DNA from 3 places in the Streptomyces sp. NPDC110618 genome. Region 2 is predicted to be linked to each of the others. Evidence: riboswitches for the same ligand, from Rfam matches in the RefSeq annotation. Region 2 holds a riboswitch; each other region holds the start of a gene.
What was found. Region 2 has a riboswitch for cyclic di-AMP ahead of ACZ7L7_RS22615 (transglycosylase family protein). Riboswitches for the same ligand answer to the same signal wherever they lie in the genome.
Positions count from the first base shown of each region.

Region 1: linked by a shared signal. The riboswitch ahead of ACZ7L7_RS09115 (transglycosylase SLT domain-containing protein) and the one ahead of ACZ7L7_RS22615 (transglycosylase family protein) in region 2 are both predicted to bind cyclic di-AMP.
Region 3: linked by a shared signal. The riboswitch ahead of ACZ7L7_RS28525 (C40 family peptidase) and the one ahead of ACZ7L7_RS22615 (transglycosylase family protein) in region 2 are both predicted to bind cyclic di-AMP.

Region 1 is NZ_JBVKBN010000004.1:72,548-77,262, forward strand. It holds gene fahA (fumarylacetoacetase) at 1-787, opposite strand, end outside; gene ACZ7L7_RS09105 (hypothetical protein) at 888-1,514, opposite strand; gene ACZ7L7_RS09110 (HAD family hydrolase) at 1,661-2,482, shown strand; gene ACZ7L7_RS09115 (transglycosylase SLT domain-containing protein) at 2,501-2,974, opposite strand; cyclic di-AMP (ydaO/yuaA leader) riboswitch at 2,978-3,172, opposite strand; gene ACZ7L7_RS09120 (polyprenyl synthetase family protein) at 3,866-4,715, shown strand, end outside.
Region 2 is NZ_JBVKBN010000013.1:95,915-100,629, forward strand. It holds gene eno (phosphopyruvate hydratase) at 1-195, opposite strand, end outside; gene ACZ7L7_RS22615 (transglycosylase family protein) at 583-1,269, opposite strand; cyclic di-AMP (ydaO/yuaA leader) riboswitch at 1,274-1,454, opposite strand; gene ACZ7L7_RS22620 (transglycosylase family protein) at 1,631-2,611, opposite strand; gene ACZ7L7_RS22625 (cytochrome P450 family protein) at 2,822-4,327, opposite strand; gene ACZ7L7_RS22630 (SEL1-like repeat protein) at 4,324-4,715, opposite strand, start outside.
Region 3 is NZ_JBVKBN010000019.1:121,951-126,665, forward strand. It holds gene ACZ7L7_RS28505 (8-amino-7-oxononanoate synthase) at 1-1,066, shown strand, start outside; gene ACZ7L7_RS28510 (DUF397 domain-containing protein) at 1,169-1,396, opposite strand; gene ACZ7L7_RS28515 (helix-turn-helix domain-containing protein) at 1,406-2,272, opposite strand; gene ACZ7L7_RS28520 (ATP-binding protein) at 2,485-2,943, shown strand; gene ACZ7L7_RS28525 (C40 family peptidase) at 3,105-3,578, opposite strand; cyclic di-AMP (ydaO/yuaA leader) riboswitch at 3,582-3,777, opposite strand; gene ACZ7L7_RS28530 (hypothetical protein) at 4,129-4,434, opposite strand; gene ACZ7L7_RS28535 (ATP-dependent Clp protease proteolytic subunit) at 4,442-4,715, opposite strand, start outside.

The DNA.
Region 1 (4,715 bases), on a different contig from region 2:
GGGCGTCCAGCGGGGTGATCCAGGCCGACACCGAGGTGGCGAAGGACTTGCCGAGGAAGGGGCCGAGCGGGACGTACTCCCAGGCCTGGAGGTCGCGCGCGGACCAGTCGTTGAGCAGGCAGAGGCCGAAGACGTGCTCCCGGAAGTCGGCGAGCGCGACCGGGCCGCCCATCCGGGTCGGCACGCCCACCACGAAGCCGACCTCGGCCTCGATGTCCAGCCGCGCGGAGGGGCCGAACACGGGGGCCGGGTCGGAGGGCGCCTTGCGCTGGCCGGAAGGCCGTACAACGTCCGTACCGGAGACGACGACCGTGCCCGAGCGGCCGTGGTAGCCGATCGGGAGGTGCTTCCAGTTCGGGGTGAGGGAGTCCTCCGCGTCGGGTCGGAAGATCCGGCCGACGTTCCGGGCGTGGTTCTCGGAGGCGTAGAAGTCGACGTAGTCGGCGACCTCGAAGGGCAGGTGCAGGGTCACCGCGGACAGGGGGTGGAAGAAGGGCTCGATCGCCTCGCGGTGGGACGGCACCGTGACCCAGGCGGTCAGCGCACGGCGCACGTCGGACCAGGCGGTGAGGCCCGCCGCCAGCAGCGGGTTCAGCGTGGGCTTGGCGAGCAGGGAGGCGTAGGGGGAGCCCAGTGCCAGCGCCGCCGCGCCCGCGTCGAGGACGTGGTCACCGAGCCGTACGCCGACCCTGCGGGCGCCGTCGTCCTCGCCGGGGACGGAGAAGACGCCGTAGGGGAGGTTGTGCGAGCCGAAGGGGTCGCCCTCGGGGACATCAAAGGGGGGCATGGGTGCTGCCTCGCTCTCGTGCGTGCCACGGGTCCGTGTCGTCGCCCCTCACGTTACGGGCGTGTTGCCCGTCCTGGGCAGTGCGCACGAAGTGCGGTGATCACGCGTCGGGGTCCTCCTGGGCCCGCTGCCAGGCGAGGAAGTCCGCGATCAGTTCGGGCGGGTTGGCCGCCGCGGTGGCCTCGACCTCCCAGCCCGGCCGGTACATGTCGAAGATCACGACGGGCAGCGGACGGCCGAGGACGGACCCGATGGCGCCGCTCGCGTGGAGGTGCCGGGCGAGGCCGAGGACGGCGTCGTCGAAGTGGAGCTGGAGCAACTCGCGCTTGACCTCGACCTCCGTGTCCTCGTGGTCCTCCTGGTCTTCCTGGTCCTCCTGGTCTTCTTCGAACCACAGCCCCAGCCGTCTGACCTCGGCCTCGTACAGCGGACCGCCCACGGGATCCTCCGGTGCGCTCCCCAGCGTCTCGAAGCCGTCCAGGAGCCAGCAGGCGTAGTTCCAGCGGGCCTCGCCGGGGTCCTCCGGCCGCCGCTCACGCTCGTACTGGGACTCGGTGTTGTAGCCGATCGCGACGTACGGGCGGCGATCGTCGTCGTCGACCCGCCAGATACGGAAGGAGAGCGCGTAGATCTCGGGAACCAGCCGCTCGGGAAAGCGACGGAGAACACCCGCTGCCGCGCCCCGGAGATATTCCGAGAAGTCCCCGTCCCGGCCCGCCAACACCATCGCCCCCGTCCGTCCCTGCAATGTCCTCATTTCACCAGATGCCGGTGCGGGAAAGGGAGTTGGAGGGGCGCGCGGGGCTTGTGCGGGCGCCGGGGACGTCCGGTTCGCGCTGAGTCGGCGGGGCGTGGTGTCCGTATTCTCTGATCATGGCCGCACCCCTCGCATATTCACTCATCGCCACCGACCTGGACGGCACGCTGCTCCGAGGCGACGACACGCTCTCCGACCGGACGCTGGCCGCGCTTTCGAGGGTGGCGGCCGCCGGAGCCCGGCACCTGGTGGTGACCGGCCGACCGGCGCCCAGGGTGCGCCCGCTCCTCGACGACCTGGGCAGCGGGGGGCTCGCGGTGTGCGGACAGGGCGCGCAGGTGTACGACGCCGGCGCGGACCGTCTGCTGTGGTCGGTCACCCTGGACCGGGAGCTGGCCGAGACGGCGCTCGGCAAGATCGAGGCCGAGGTGGGGGAGGTGTACGCGGCAGTCGACCAGGACGGCGTCGACGGGCTCACGCTGATCGAGCCGGGGTACCTGATGCCGCACCCCACACTGCCCGCGGTGCGGGTGGGACGGCGTGACGACCTGTGGTGCGAGCCGATCAGCAAGGTGCTGCTGCGCCATCCCGAGCTGTCCGACGACGAGTTGGCGGCGACGGCGCGCTCGGTGGTCGGTTCGCTGGCGAACGTCACGATGTCGGGGCCGGGGACCGTCGAACTCCAGCCATGCGGCATCACCAAGGCGACGGGGCTCGCCCTGGCCGCGGACTACCTCGGCCTGGGCCCGGAGCGGACGATCGCCTTCGGTGACATGCCGAACGACATCCCGATGTTCGACTGGGCCGCGCACGGCGTCGCGATGGCCAACGCGCACCCCGAACTCAAGGCGGTGGCCGACGAGATCACCCTGTCGAACGAGGACGACGGCATCGCCGTCGTCCTCGAAAGACTGCTCAGGGAAGGGGCCGCGGCCTAGCGGGCGCCCCCCGGGCTGCTAGTACGCGCCCCACACGTTGTCGATCGAACCGTAGCGCTTGGCCGCGTAGTTGCAGGCGGCGGTGATGTTCGCGACCGGGTCGTACGGGTCGTAGGAGGTGCCCGGCACGTGGTACGCCATGAAGGTCGGGTCGATCACCTGGAGCAGGCCCTTGGAGGGGGTGCCGGCGGCGGCGTTGGAATCCCAGTTGTTGATCGCGTACTGGTTTCCGGAGGACTCCCGGATGATGTTGCGGTAGATGCCGTTGTAGCTGCCGGGGATCCCGTGGTCCGCCATGACCTGCAGGGACGCGCGGATCCAGCCGTCGAGGTTGTTGGCGTACCCCAGCGAGGCGGCGGTGGTGGCGGTCGGGGTGGCCGCGGAGGCGGTGGTGGCGCCGAGCAGCGGGAGGGCCAGTACGGCGGCTCCGGTGCCGAGGACGGCGAGCTTGCGGGCGATACGGCGGGGGCGGCGCTGAGCGGCAGCGGGCATGGCGAAGTTCCTCTCCGGCGCCTGCGAGGTGAGCTGTCGGGTTCGGGCGGGAGCTGCCCGGCCGCACGCCCCTCAAGGCGCGCGACTTCACCCCGAGCCGTTCCGGCACGTCCGCAGACGCCCGGCCCGGCGACTTACCTGGGTCCCCCGCTCCTGCCGTACGAAGTTCTCTCGGGTGAAGCCGGGCGGCGGCAGGATTCGGCGTCCGCCCGACAGGCCGGGAACGTATGCGAGAGCACATGTCCGAAACAAGTACCGGATTCACATATTCACGGATTTGATCTTCGTCCAGGAGGTTTGCGGCGGGCTGCGATTTGCGTATGCCAAGGGTCAACTCGCCGACAGGGAAAGGGTTTCGGCCCGCTTCGGAGTGCCGCCCGCTGGGGTGCCCGCGTGAGTCACGTCACCCCGAATCGCAAGAGTGAGCAAAACGGGCAATAGGCCTAAGGAGCCTCAATAGGGCTGTATTGGTGGGTCGTTCGCGGAACTGCCTCCGTGGAGCCGCTTTCGCGGAACCTCTGCGGTGGTGCGCGTCGTTGTCATGGTGATCGTCTGTGGGGCGGGCCGCAGCGATCGCCTTGAGTGACCCGGGGGCCAGGGTCGCGGTGCGGTGCGGAGGGAGTCGCAGCCACCCCGGGCGAAGCCGTGTCGACCCCGGTTCGAGACGCGCTCCACTACTGCCGAGTAAATCGATTTCCACGTAAATCGATGAATATCAGTCCTTATCAGGTGATCAAAAACATAACCGGCGTGATCCCATACCGCCCGTCGTGGACGGGCGGGCGGCATCGGTGATCGAAACCTGACCGGATACGCTGACTTGAGTGAAGGCAGCGACCTATCGACAAACCGCGTAATCACCGGTAGACACCAGCAGACAGGAGACCCCTCGTGACCGTCGTCGGGCCGTTCGGGCTGAGCGTGCGGGACCAGGCTCTGGAAGCCGATGTCCAGGCCGGATTGGCGGCTGTCGAGGAGGGTCTTCTCGAAGCCACCAAGAGCGAGGTCCCCTTCATCACGGAGGCCGCCCAGCACCTCGTGCGCGCGGGCGGGAAGCGGTTCCGGCCGCTGCTCGTGATGCTCGCGGCACAGTTCGGGGACCAGTACGCGCCGGGCATCGTGCCATCGGCCGTGGTGGTGGAGCTCACCCACCTGGCGACGCTGTACCACGACGACGTGATGGACGAGGCCGAGGTCAGGCGCGGGGTGGCCAGCGCCAACACCCGCTGGGGCAACTCCGTCGCCGTCCTCACGGGTGACTTCCTCTTCGCCCGCGCCTCCCACATCCTCGCCGACCTCGGTCCGGAGGCGGTCCGGGTCCAGGCCGAAGCCTTCGAGCGGCTGGTCACCGGGCAGATCCTGGAGACGGCGGGCCCGCAGGACGGGCGCGACCCGGTGGAGCACTACCTCGACGTGCTGGCCGGCAAGACGGGCTCCCTGGTCGCCGTGTCCTGCCGCTTCGGCGCGATGATGTCCGGCGCCGACGAGACCGTGGTGGACGTGCTCACGCAGTACGGCGAGCGGCTCGGGGTCGCCTTCCAGCTCGCGGACGACGTGCTGGACATCGCCTCCGACTCGCACGAGTCCGGCAAGACCCCGGGCACCGACCTGCGCGAGGGCATCCCCACCCTGCCGGTGCTGCGGCTGCGCGAGCGGGCCGAGCGGCTCGGCCTCGCGGAGGACATCGCCCTGTGCGAGCTGCTCGACTCCGACCTGAGCGACGACACGCGGCACGCGGAGG
Region 2 (4,715 bases):
CTCGACACCCTTGCCCTGGTAGCGGTTCGGGTCGCCGTCGCGAAGCTCGATGGCCTCGAAGGCTCCGGTGGAGGCACCGGAGGGAACGGCGGCACGACCCGTGCTGCCGTCGTCGAGGCCGACCTCGACCTCGACCGTGGGGTTGCCTCGGGAGTCCAGGATTTCCCGGGCTACGACGACGTCGATGGACGGCACGAGCATCTCCTTCATGGGATGTGACGCTTGAAGTGCGGGGCACGTGAGCCTTGCGACTAGAGCCTAACCGCCTGAGGGACTTCGGCCAGCCGACCGACCGTCCCGTGGACAAGGACAGACGGTACCCATTGTTTCTTCGCGGAACAAAGGATCGGTGGTGTGCGCAACGAAGCGGGCCCGGTAGCGGGAGGGCTTCGGCCTTCGGCCGTGGGACGGCTTCGGCAGCGGGACGGCTTCGGCAGCGGGGGGCTTTCGGCAAAAGCCCCGCCCCGGTGCGTACGGGGGAACACGCACCGGGGCGGGGAGCCCGTGGGGACGGGGGTGGCCCTCACGGGGCCTCCAGTATGGAGGAGGCCGGTATGAGGGACCTGTCGTCCGGCTATGGGATTACTTGAGGTGCAGCTGCTGACCGGGGTAGATCAGGTCGGCGTCCGCGACGATGTCCTTGTTCAGCTTGTACAGCTTCTGCCAGCCGCCCTTGACGTCGTGCTCCTCGGCGATGGTGCTGAGGGTGTCGCCCTTGACGACCTTGTACTCGCCGTCACCCTTCTTGACCTTCTTGCCGGTCGGGGTGGTCACGGTCGTCTGGGCCTTCTTCTCGGCCTTCTGGGTCTTCTGCGCCGGACGCTCGGCGGTGCGGGAGGCCGGCTGCTCCTCGGTGGCACGCGGCGCGGGGGTGGTGGCGGCGGCGCCGGTGTACGGCGTGCTCGACAGGTTCACACCGCAGTGCGGCCAGGCACCCTTGCCCTGACCGGCGAGCACCTTCTCGGCGATCGCGATCTGCTGGGCCTTGCTGGCCTGGTCGGCGGTGGCGGCGTACTGCGTGCCGCCGTACGCGGCCCAGGTGGAGGCGGAGAACTGCAGACCGCCGTAGTAGCCGTTGCCGGTGTTGATGGACCAGTTGCCGCCGGACTCGCACTGGGCGACGGCGTCCCACTCGGAGGCGGTGGCGGCGGAGGCGTTGCCGGCCGCCATCAGCGGGGCGGCGACGGCGGCGCCGGTGACACCGGCGATGGCGATGGCGCGAGTGGCCTTGGACGGACGACGGTGCTTGCCCTTGCCGGAAAACAGCATGGATCGATCCCCTCACCGACGCCTGCGAGGTGAGCTGTCGGGTTCGGGCCGGTTGAGTTGCCCGGCCGCGCACTCGTGCGGTGCGCGGCTTCACCCCTAGCCGGTGCCGGCGGTCGAGTTGCCTCAACTGCCGGTCCCGGCACTTACCTTGGGTCCCCCGCTCCTGCCTACGGCGCTTGACGCGACGACTGTTCCCGTACGGCCGCTGGCAGGATTCGGCGTTGCGGCAGCCGGGGCTCGTGTTGGCGAGCGGTCCTGACCGTAGACACGCGATCCGCGGAATTTCAAAGACGATCAGGGCTTCTGAGACTCATCCCACACTGTCGCCAAAACGGGCATTCAGCACCAAACGTGACGTCAACTACTGCTGGTTTTCGACCGTTTCGCCCTCAAGATCAAGGGTCTGACCGGGGATGATGTGGTCGGGGTCGGCGCCGATGGTCTCCTTGTTGGCGGCGTAGAGCCCGCGCCATCCGCCGTCCACCGCAAAGGAGTCGGCGATACCCACGAGGCTGTCGCCGTCACGGACGACGTACGAGTCGTCGGCGGCGCTCTCGTCGGCGGGCTCGCCACGGTGGCGGCCGGTACCGGCGCCCGTTTCGGTCTCAATGAGGGCGGAATCACCATCGGTTAGACCGGAGCTGTCCGAGTTGTCACGACCTGGGGTGCCCGTGAGGTCGCCCTCGGCCCCCTGGGAGGGGTTGTTCTCGGACGTGTTCGAGGGGTCGCCAGACTCCGCCGAGTCTGATGATTCCGCATCTTCGGTGGACTTGTCCGACTTGGTGGAGTTGTCTGCACCCTGGGAGTCGGACTCGTTCGCGGAACCGCCGTCGACGGAATCCAGCACATCGGACGAGCCGGACGAGTTGGATGAGTTGGACGAACCATCTGATCTGGATGAATCGGAGTTACCGGGCGAAGCGGACTCACTCTCGTCGACACCCGTGTCGACATCGGCCGCATCCGAGTCGGCCTCAAGACCGGACAGCGGGCCACAGGTCGGCCAGGCGGCGAGACCCTGGTCGGCGAGGATGCGCTCGGCGACGGCTATCTGCTGGGAGCGGCTGGCCTGGTCGGCGCTGGGCGCGTACGTCGTACCGCCGTACTGCTCCCAGTTCTCCTGGGTGACCTGGAGGCCGCCGTAGTAGCCGTTTCCGCTGTCCTCGCTCCAGTAGCCACCGCTCTCGCACTCCGCCACCCGGTCCCAGGTGGTGCCGTCGGCGGCGCTCGCGCCGGATGCGCCGAGCAGCGGGATGGCGATGGCGGAGCCGGTCACTCCGGCCGCGACGAAGAGGGCCGGAGCCTGGCGGGGGCGACGGTGACGACCGTTCCCGGAGAGCATGCGGGGACCTTTCGGAGACAGCAAGGGACCTGCGCGGCGTCCGTCAGTTCGAGGTGCCGCGCTGACGAGTGAACGTATAGGCAGACGATCACTTGTCACAAGTTAATGCCGCACAGATCACGTGAAGATCACAAACTTGAGTGCGTGTCATGTTTGCGTACCGCCCGTATCGGCCTTCGCTTGCGGCGCGGGCGAGTTGTGGTCGAGCGGTCAGCGGCCGGGGGTGAACTCGACCGGCAGAGTGCGCAGTCCACGCATGATGAGGCCGCCGCGCCAGCGCAGATCGGCCGGTTCGGCGGCGAGCCGCAGGTCGGGCAGCCGAGTGAGGAGCGTGGCCAGCGCGGTCTGCCCCTCCAGCCGGGCGAGCGGGGCGCCCAGGCAGTAGTGGATGCCGTGGCCGTATCCCAGGTGCTGGTTGTCGCGCCGGGCGAGGTCGAGCGAATCGGGGTCGGCGAACCGCGACGGGTCCCGGTCGGCGGCGGCCAGGACGACCAGCACGGGGTCGCCGGGTGCGATGTCCTGGCCGCCGATGGTCAGGGGACGGGTGGCGAACCGCCAGGTGGCCAGCTCCACGGGGCCGTCGTAGCGCAGGAGTTCCTCGACTCCGGTCTCCAGGAGGTCCGTCTCCTTCTGGGCAAGGGAGGCCTGGAGCCGCGCGCGCTGGTCGGGGTGGGTGAGCAGGGCGTAGGTGCCGTTGCCGATGAGGTTGACGGTCGTCTCGAACCCGGCGAACAGCAGGATGAACGCCATGGCCGCGGCCTCGTTCTCGGTGAGGTGCTCGCCGTGGTCGGAGGCGCGGATGAGGCCCGAGATCAGATCCTCGCCGGGGGCGGGCTCGGCGGGCAGCGCGGCACGCTTGCGGTGGATCAGGTCGGCGAGGTAGCCGCGCATCTTCTTCACGGACCGGGCGACCCCACCGCGCGGTCCGCCCTGATGCCGGATCATCATGCCCGCCCAGTCCCGGAAGTCGTCCTGGTCCTCGCGCGGGACGCCGAGCAGGTCACAGATGGCGTAGATGGGGAGCGGGAAGGCGAACTCGTGGATGAGGTCGGCGCTGCCCTTCTCCGCGAACCCGTCGATGAGGTGGTCGGTCAGCTCCTGCACGCGCGGCGCGAACTCCGCGACCCGGCGGGGCGTGAACGCCTTGCTGACCAGCCGACGCAGCCGGGTGTGGTCCGGCGGGTCGATGTTCAGCAGATGCGTCATCAGCTCGGCCTTGCGCTCACCGGGGATACCGGTCTTGCCCTTGGCGTGCGCGGGCTCGTCGTGGTGCTCGGGGTTCTTGCTGAGCCGCTGGTCGGCCAGGGCCTGCTTGGCATCGGCGTAACGCGTGACCAGCCACGCCTCCACACCGCTGGGCAACGTGGTCCGGTGCACGGGGGCGTGCTCCCGCAGCCAGGCGTAGGCGGGGTAGGGGTTGGCGGCGAAATCCCAGGTGAAGAGGGTGGGGGGTGGGGGCGTGCCGGGGGTGGGGCGGGCGGGGGTGGTGGGGTGGGGCTGGTCGGGGGTGGATGCTCGGCGCTGGTCGCGGTCGGGGGTGTGGTGCTGGTCGGGGTCGGGGGTGTGGTGCTGGTCGGGGTCGGGGGTGTGGTGCTGGTCGGGGTCGGGGGTGTGGTGCTGGTCGCGGTCAGGGGTGTCGTGCTGGTCGGGGTCGGGGGTGTCGTGCTGGTCGCGGTCAGGGGTGTCGTGCTGGTCGGGGGTGGGGTGGTTGGTCACTCCTTGACGGTATCCGGAGGGGTGGTGGGGGCTCGGCCCAGGAGGACGTCGAGGGCAACGCCGATGGCACGCTCGGCCGACAAGGCCGGGCCGGGGACGGCGGGCGCCTCCGGGTCGGGGGCACCGTGGTGGGCCAGGGCGGCCTGGAGCTTCTCGTCCTGCAGTGCCGTCCGGAGCGCGGGGAGGAGTTCCGCCGCGGAGGCGTTGCCCTGCTCGGCCGCGACGCCGAGCCAGTGCAGGGCGCGCACCAGGAGGAGGAAACCCAGTTCCTTCGCCGGGTCGGGGTTCCCGGCCTCGGCCGCCGTCTGTATATAGGGGAGGGCTTTGCTCAACTCGCCTTTCTCCAGGAGGAGATAGCGGCCGAGCATATAGGCTTGCTGCTCATCCT
Region 3 (4,715 bases), on a different contig from region 2:
GCTGCGCCCCCGCCCGGCCGACTCGCCGCTGCTGGACCTCGCGAGCAACGACTACCTGGGCCTGGCCCACCATCCCGAGGTGACCGAGGGCGCGGCCCGGGCGGCGCGGACCTGGGGCGGCGGCGCCACCGGATCCCGGCTGGTGACCGGTACGACGGAACTCCACGGGGAGCTGGAGCGCGAGCTGGCGGACTTCTGCGGCTTCGAGGCGGCGCTGGTCTTCTCCTCCGGCTACGCGGCCAACCTCGCCGCGGTCACCGCGCTCGGGCCGCACGGCTCGCTGATCGTCTCCGATGCGGGCAACCACGCCTCGCTCATCGACGGCTGCCGCCTGGCCCGCGGGACGACCCAGGTCGTCGCGCACGCCGAGCCGGACGCGGTGCGCAAGGCGCTGCAGACGCACGACGGCCCGGCGATCGCGGTCTCCGACACCGTCTTCTCGGTGGACGGCGACGCGGCCCCGCTGGCGGGTCTCGCCGAGGCGTGCCGGGAGTACGGCGCGGGACTGGTCGTCGACGACGCGCATGGGCTGGGGGTGCTGGGCGACGGCGGCCGGGGCGCCCCGTACGCGGCGGGCCTCGCGGGCGCGGACGATGTCGTCGTCACGGTGACGCTGTCGAAGTCACTGGGCAGTCAGGGCGGGGCCGTGCTCGGCCCGGCCCGGGTGATCGACCATCTGGTCAACGCGGCCCGGACGTTCATCTTCGACACGGGCCTGGCGCCCGCCGCGACCGGTGCCGCCCTGGCGGCCCTGCGGCTGCTTCGCCGGGAGCCGGAGCGGGCGGCACGGGCGCGAGCGGTGGCCGGTGAACTGCACGCCCGCCTGACGGCCGCGGGTCATCAGGCGGTACGTCCGGACGCCGCGGTCGTCTCGGTGCGCGCGCCCTCCCCGGAGGAGGCCGTGCGCTGGGCGGCGGACTGCCGGGCGGCGGGCCTGGCCGTCGGCTGTTTCCGTCCTCCTTCCGTGCCCGACGGCATCTCACGTCTGCGACTGACCGCCCGTGCGGATCTCACGGACGGTCAGATCGCACGCGCTGTTCGGATCATCGGCGAGACACGACCATGAGTCGGCGTGACACGGCCCTGCCGCCGCGGCTGCGGAACTGATCGAAATTGATCGGAAGTTGATCGCGAATTGCTTGAGGTCCTCAGGCCTTGATGGAAGTCCTCAGGCCTTGACCGCGGTCGTGAAGTCCGCCCAGCTCTCGGGGGAGAAGAGCAGCGCGGGTCCGGCCGGAGCCTTGGAGTCGCGTACGGCGAGCAGCCCGGCCCAAGGTCCGGTCCGCGGCCGAGCGGTCTCCACGCAGTTGTTCGCGCCCGTGCTGTAGCTGCTGCGCAGCCAGTGCACGGCTGGTAGATCGGTACTGGAAGGAACGTGCCGAGGCAGTGCAGACATGGTGCCTCCTTACGCGCCGTCAGCTATCCCGGCGATGTAATCCAACGATTCCTCGGGCGAAAGGGCGTGGATCTGAAGGGTGGTGAATGCCTCCGTGTACGCCTGGAGGTCTTCTTTCCGCTCCAGGTAGAGGCTACTCGTCAAGTGGTCGAGAACAACCACATCCAGATCAGAGGTGCGCGAAAATGAGAAGACTACGAAAGGCCCTGTGATGCCGATGTGCGCCCCCGCAGTGAACGGCAGCACCTGCAAACGCACTTGAGGCAGCCGCCCCGCCTCCACCAGCCGCCACAGCTGCCGCGCCATCACCCCGGGCCCGCCGATCCTCCGGCGCAGGACCGCCTCGTCCAGAACGGCGCTGAGCTCCAGCGGGGGCCGGCCGCGCAGGACGTCCTGCCTGGCCAGGCGCACCTCGACCAGCGCGTCCAGCCGTTCGTCCGCCTCGTCCAGGCCGCCCACCGCGGCCCGGGTCACCGCGCGCGCGTACTCCGGTGTCTGCAACAGCCCCGGCACCACCGAGGTCTCCAGTGTGCGCATCGCGGTCGCCTGGGACTCCAGGCTGATGAAATCCCGGTAGGTCGGCGGCAGCACCCCCCGGTACGCGTGCCACCAGTGGTGTCGTCCGGCACCGTCGTCGGACCCCGCCAACACCAGGAGCAACTCCCGCAGTTGCTCGTCCCGTACGCCATAGGCGTCGAGGAGTAACCGCACATCGGCCGGTTTCACCCCGCTGGCGCCGGTCTCGATCCGGCTCACCTTGGACTGGTGCCAGCCCACCAGACGCGCCGCCTCACCGCTGGTGAGACCCGCACCGGTGCGCAACGCACGCAGTTCGGCGCCCAGCTTTCGGCGGCGTACCGCGGGACCGTGCTGCATGCGCTCCTCCTTACTCCAACCGGGCCGCCCAAATACGGTCTCGCGTAGCAGAGTTCACCGCTTTGAGCGACAGATATATGCATATCTTGGTGGATCGGCACCGTGACCGGCGCGGTAATGGCAGTCTGGCGACGAAGCACCAGTCCGGGACCGTACTCGAACCATCCGCTCCGTGTCGGACTGCGGTCCCGTGGGAAAGGGACGACGTCGCCATGGCAGACCATCTGGAAGCATCCGTCACTCTGCCGAGCGATCCCGCCTCGGTCTCCGCGGCCCGCGGCTATGTGGTCAGCACCCTCGCGGAATGGGGGCTGCCGGCCGAGACGGACGCGGCCGACACCATCCGGCTCATCGTCTCCGAACTCGCGACCAACGCCGTCCAGCACACCCTGGGTCAGTCACCCACCTTCACGGTGGACATCGAGTTGCACCATGACGAGCAGTTGCGCATCGGGGTGACCGACAGTCATCCCCGGTTCCCCAGGCGCCTGCCCGCCGCCGTCCAGCAGGACAACGGCCGCGGACTGGTGATCATCCGCTGGCTCACCGCCGAGTGCGGCGGCCGGCTCAGAGTCCGGCCGACCCGCGAGGGCGGGAAGACGGTCTCCATCGAACTGCCCTGGACGGTCCCGGCCCGCCCGGTCACCGCGGCGGGGCAGCAGGAGCCCTGAAACTCCGTCGGAACGCCTGAAAAGCCCCCTGAAAGCCCTCTGAAAGTCCCCCTGGGAAGGCCCCTGGGAAGTCCCTTGGGAGGGAAGTCCCTGCAAAGCCCCCTGAACAGCCCTCAGGGCGACGGCGCGTCAGGGCGCCGCCGCCCCTGAGAACCGCCCGGTCAGCTCACCCGGCCGTACCAGACGCTCTTGGTCCAGATCTTCTGCAGCCGCACCACGTCACCGGTCTTCGGGGCGTGCCAGATCTTCCCCTTCCCGGCGTAGATACCGACGTGGTAGACGTTCGACCCCGAGTGGAAGAACACGAGGTCACCCGCCTTGCGGTTGCCGGCGGAGATGTGGCGCGTCTTGTTGTACTGCTGGGCCGCCGTACGAGGCAGCTTCTTGCCCGCCTTCTTGTACGAGTACAGCGTGAGCCCGGAGCAGTCGAAGCGGTGCGGCCCCACGGCACCCCACTTGTAGGGGGATCCCTTCTTCGAAGCCGCGACCTTCAGTGCCTTCGACGCCGGAGTGGCAGCGGCCGCCTCGGAGGCGAGGCCGGGAGCCACGATCGAGCCGCCGACGGCGGCGAGGGTGAGAGCCGAGGCCGTACCGGCCCGGACCATCAGCGACGGGACACGATTGAGCGCAGTCATGCGCAACCCTTCGTCAGCCGCCTGTGAAGGATGACCTGTCGGATTCGGGCTGGCGAAGTTGCCCGGCCGCTGAGAGCGGCTTCACCCCAAGGGCTGCTCGGTGCGCGGAGACTCCGCACCGGCGACCCGTCGTGCTTGGGTCCTCCACTCCTGCCGATCCACTCCTGTCGACCGGTCATCCGGGCGGCGGCAGGACTCGGCGTCCGCCCGGACCGCCCCGCCGCTGTGGCGGGGGCTTGTCGTCAGACAGGGATCTTGGCTCACCGATGTCCGAAAATCCCAATGGAACCGGGGATTTGTGGTGTTACTCACCACTCATCCGTTCGGGTGGACACTGCTCCATTCGAACTACCGTCCAGGCGTTGGGGGATGCCCGGACCAGGCACGGAACGTCTCTTTCGGTTCCGGCGCTACGCGCGTTGCGCAACCCCGGCGGGCCGGAAAAAGGACACGCGACTACGCCAACAGTGGGTACGTCGTTCGGTCCGTTTCAACTCAGGTCCGGACGACTCGACATGGCGAGGAGCCGCCCGCACCCCTCTCACGTGCGTCAACTGTCCGAGCGCGGAGGAACCGTGACGCGAGCCGTGCGGCGCTCCCCGTCCAGCACGCGCAGCGCACGCGCCAGCGTGGGGGCATGCAGCTCGGTCTCACCGCGCTGATGCATGAGCGCCAGCGCGTCACGCAGTTCGGTCGCGCGGGACACGAGTGCCTGGGCGGCCCGCAGCCCGCCGTAGGTGTCGGTGCGGCGCGTGGGGTTGATGTGCCCGAGCAGATCGACCACGTCGAGGTAACGGTCGATCAACTCGGCCTCGGCGCGCGTCAGCGCGGGCAGCGGCGGAAGGTCCGGCAGCATCCGCGGCTCACCTCGTGCCCGGGGTGGTGCTCTTGCGACTCGGCACGATCCGGTCCACCAGCCCGTACGCCAGGGCCTCCCGCGCGTCCAGCACCTTCTCCCGCTCGATGTCGGCGCTCACCTGCTCCCGGCTGCGTCCGGTGTGCCGGGCGAGCATCTCCTCCAAGCGGGCCCGAATCCGCGTCAGCTCCGCGGCCTGGATCACCAGATCGCTCGCCTGCCCCTCCACCGGCCCGGGCAGCGTGGGCTGGCCGAGCGTCACCCGCGCGTCCGGCAGCGCG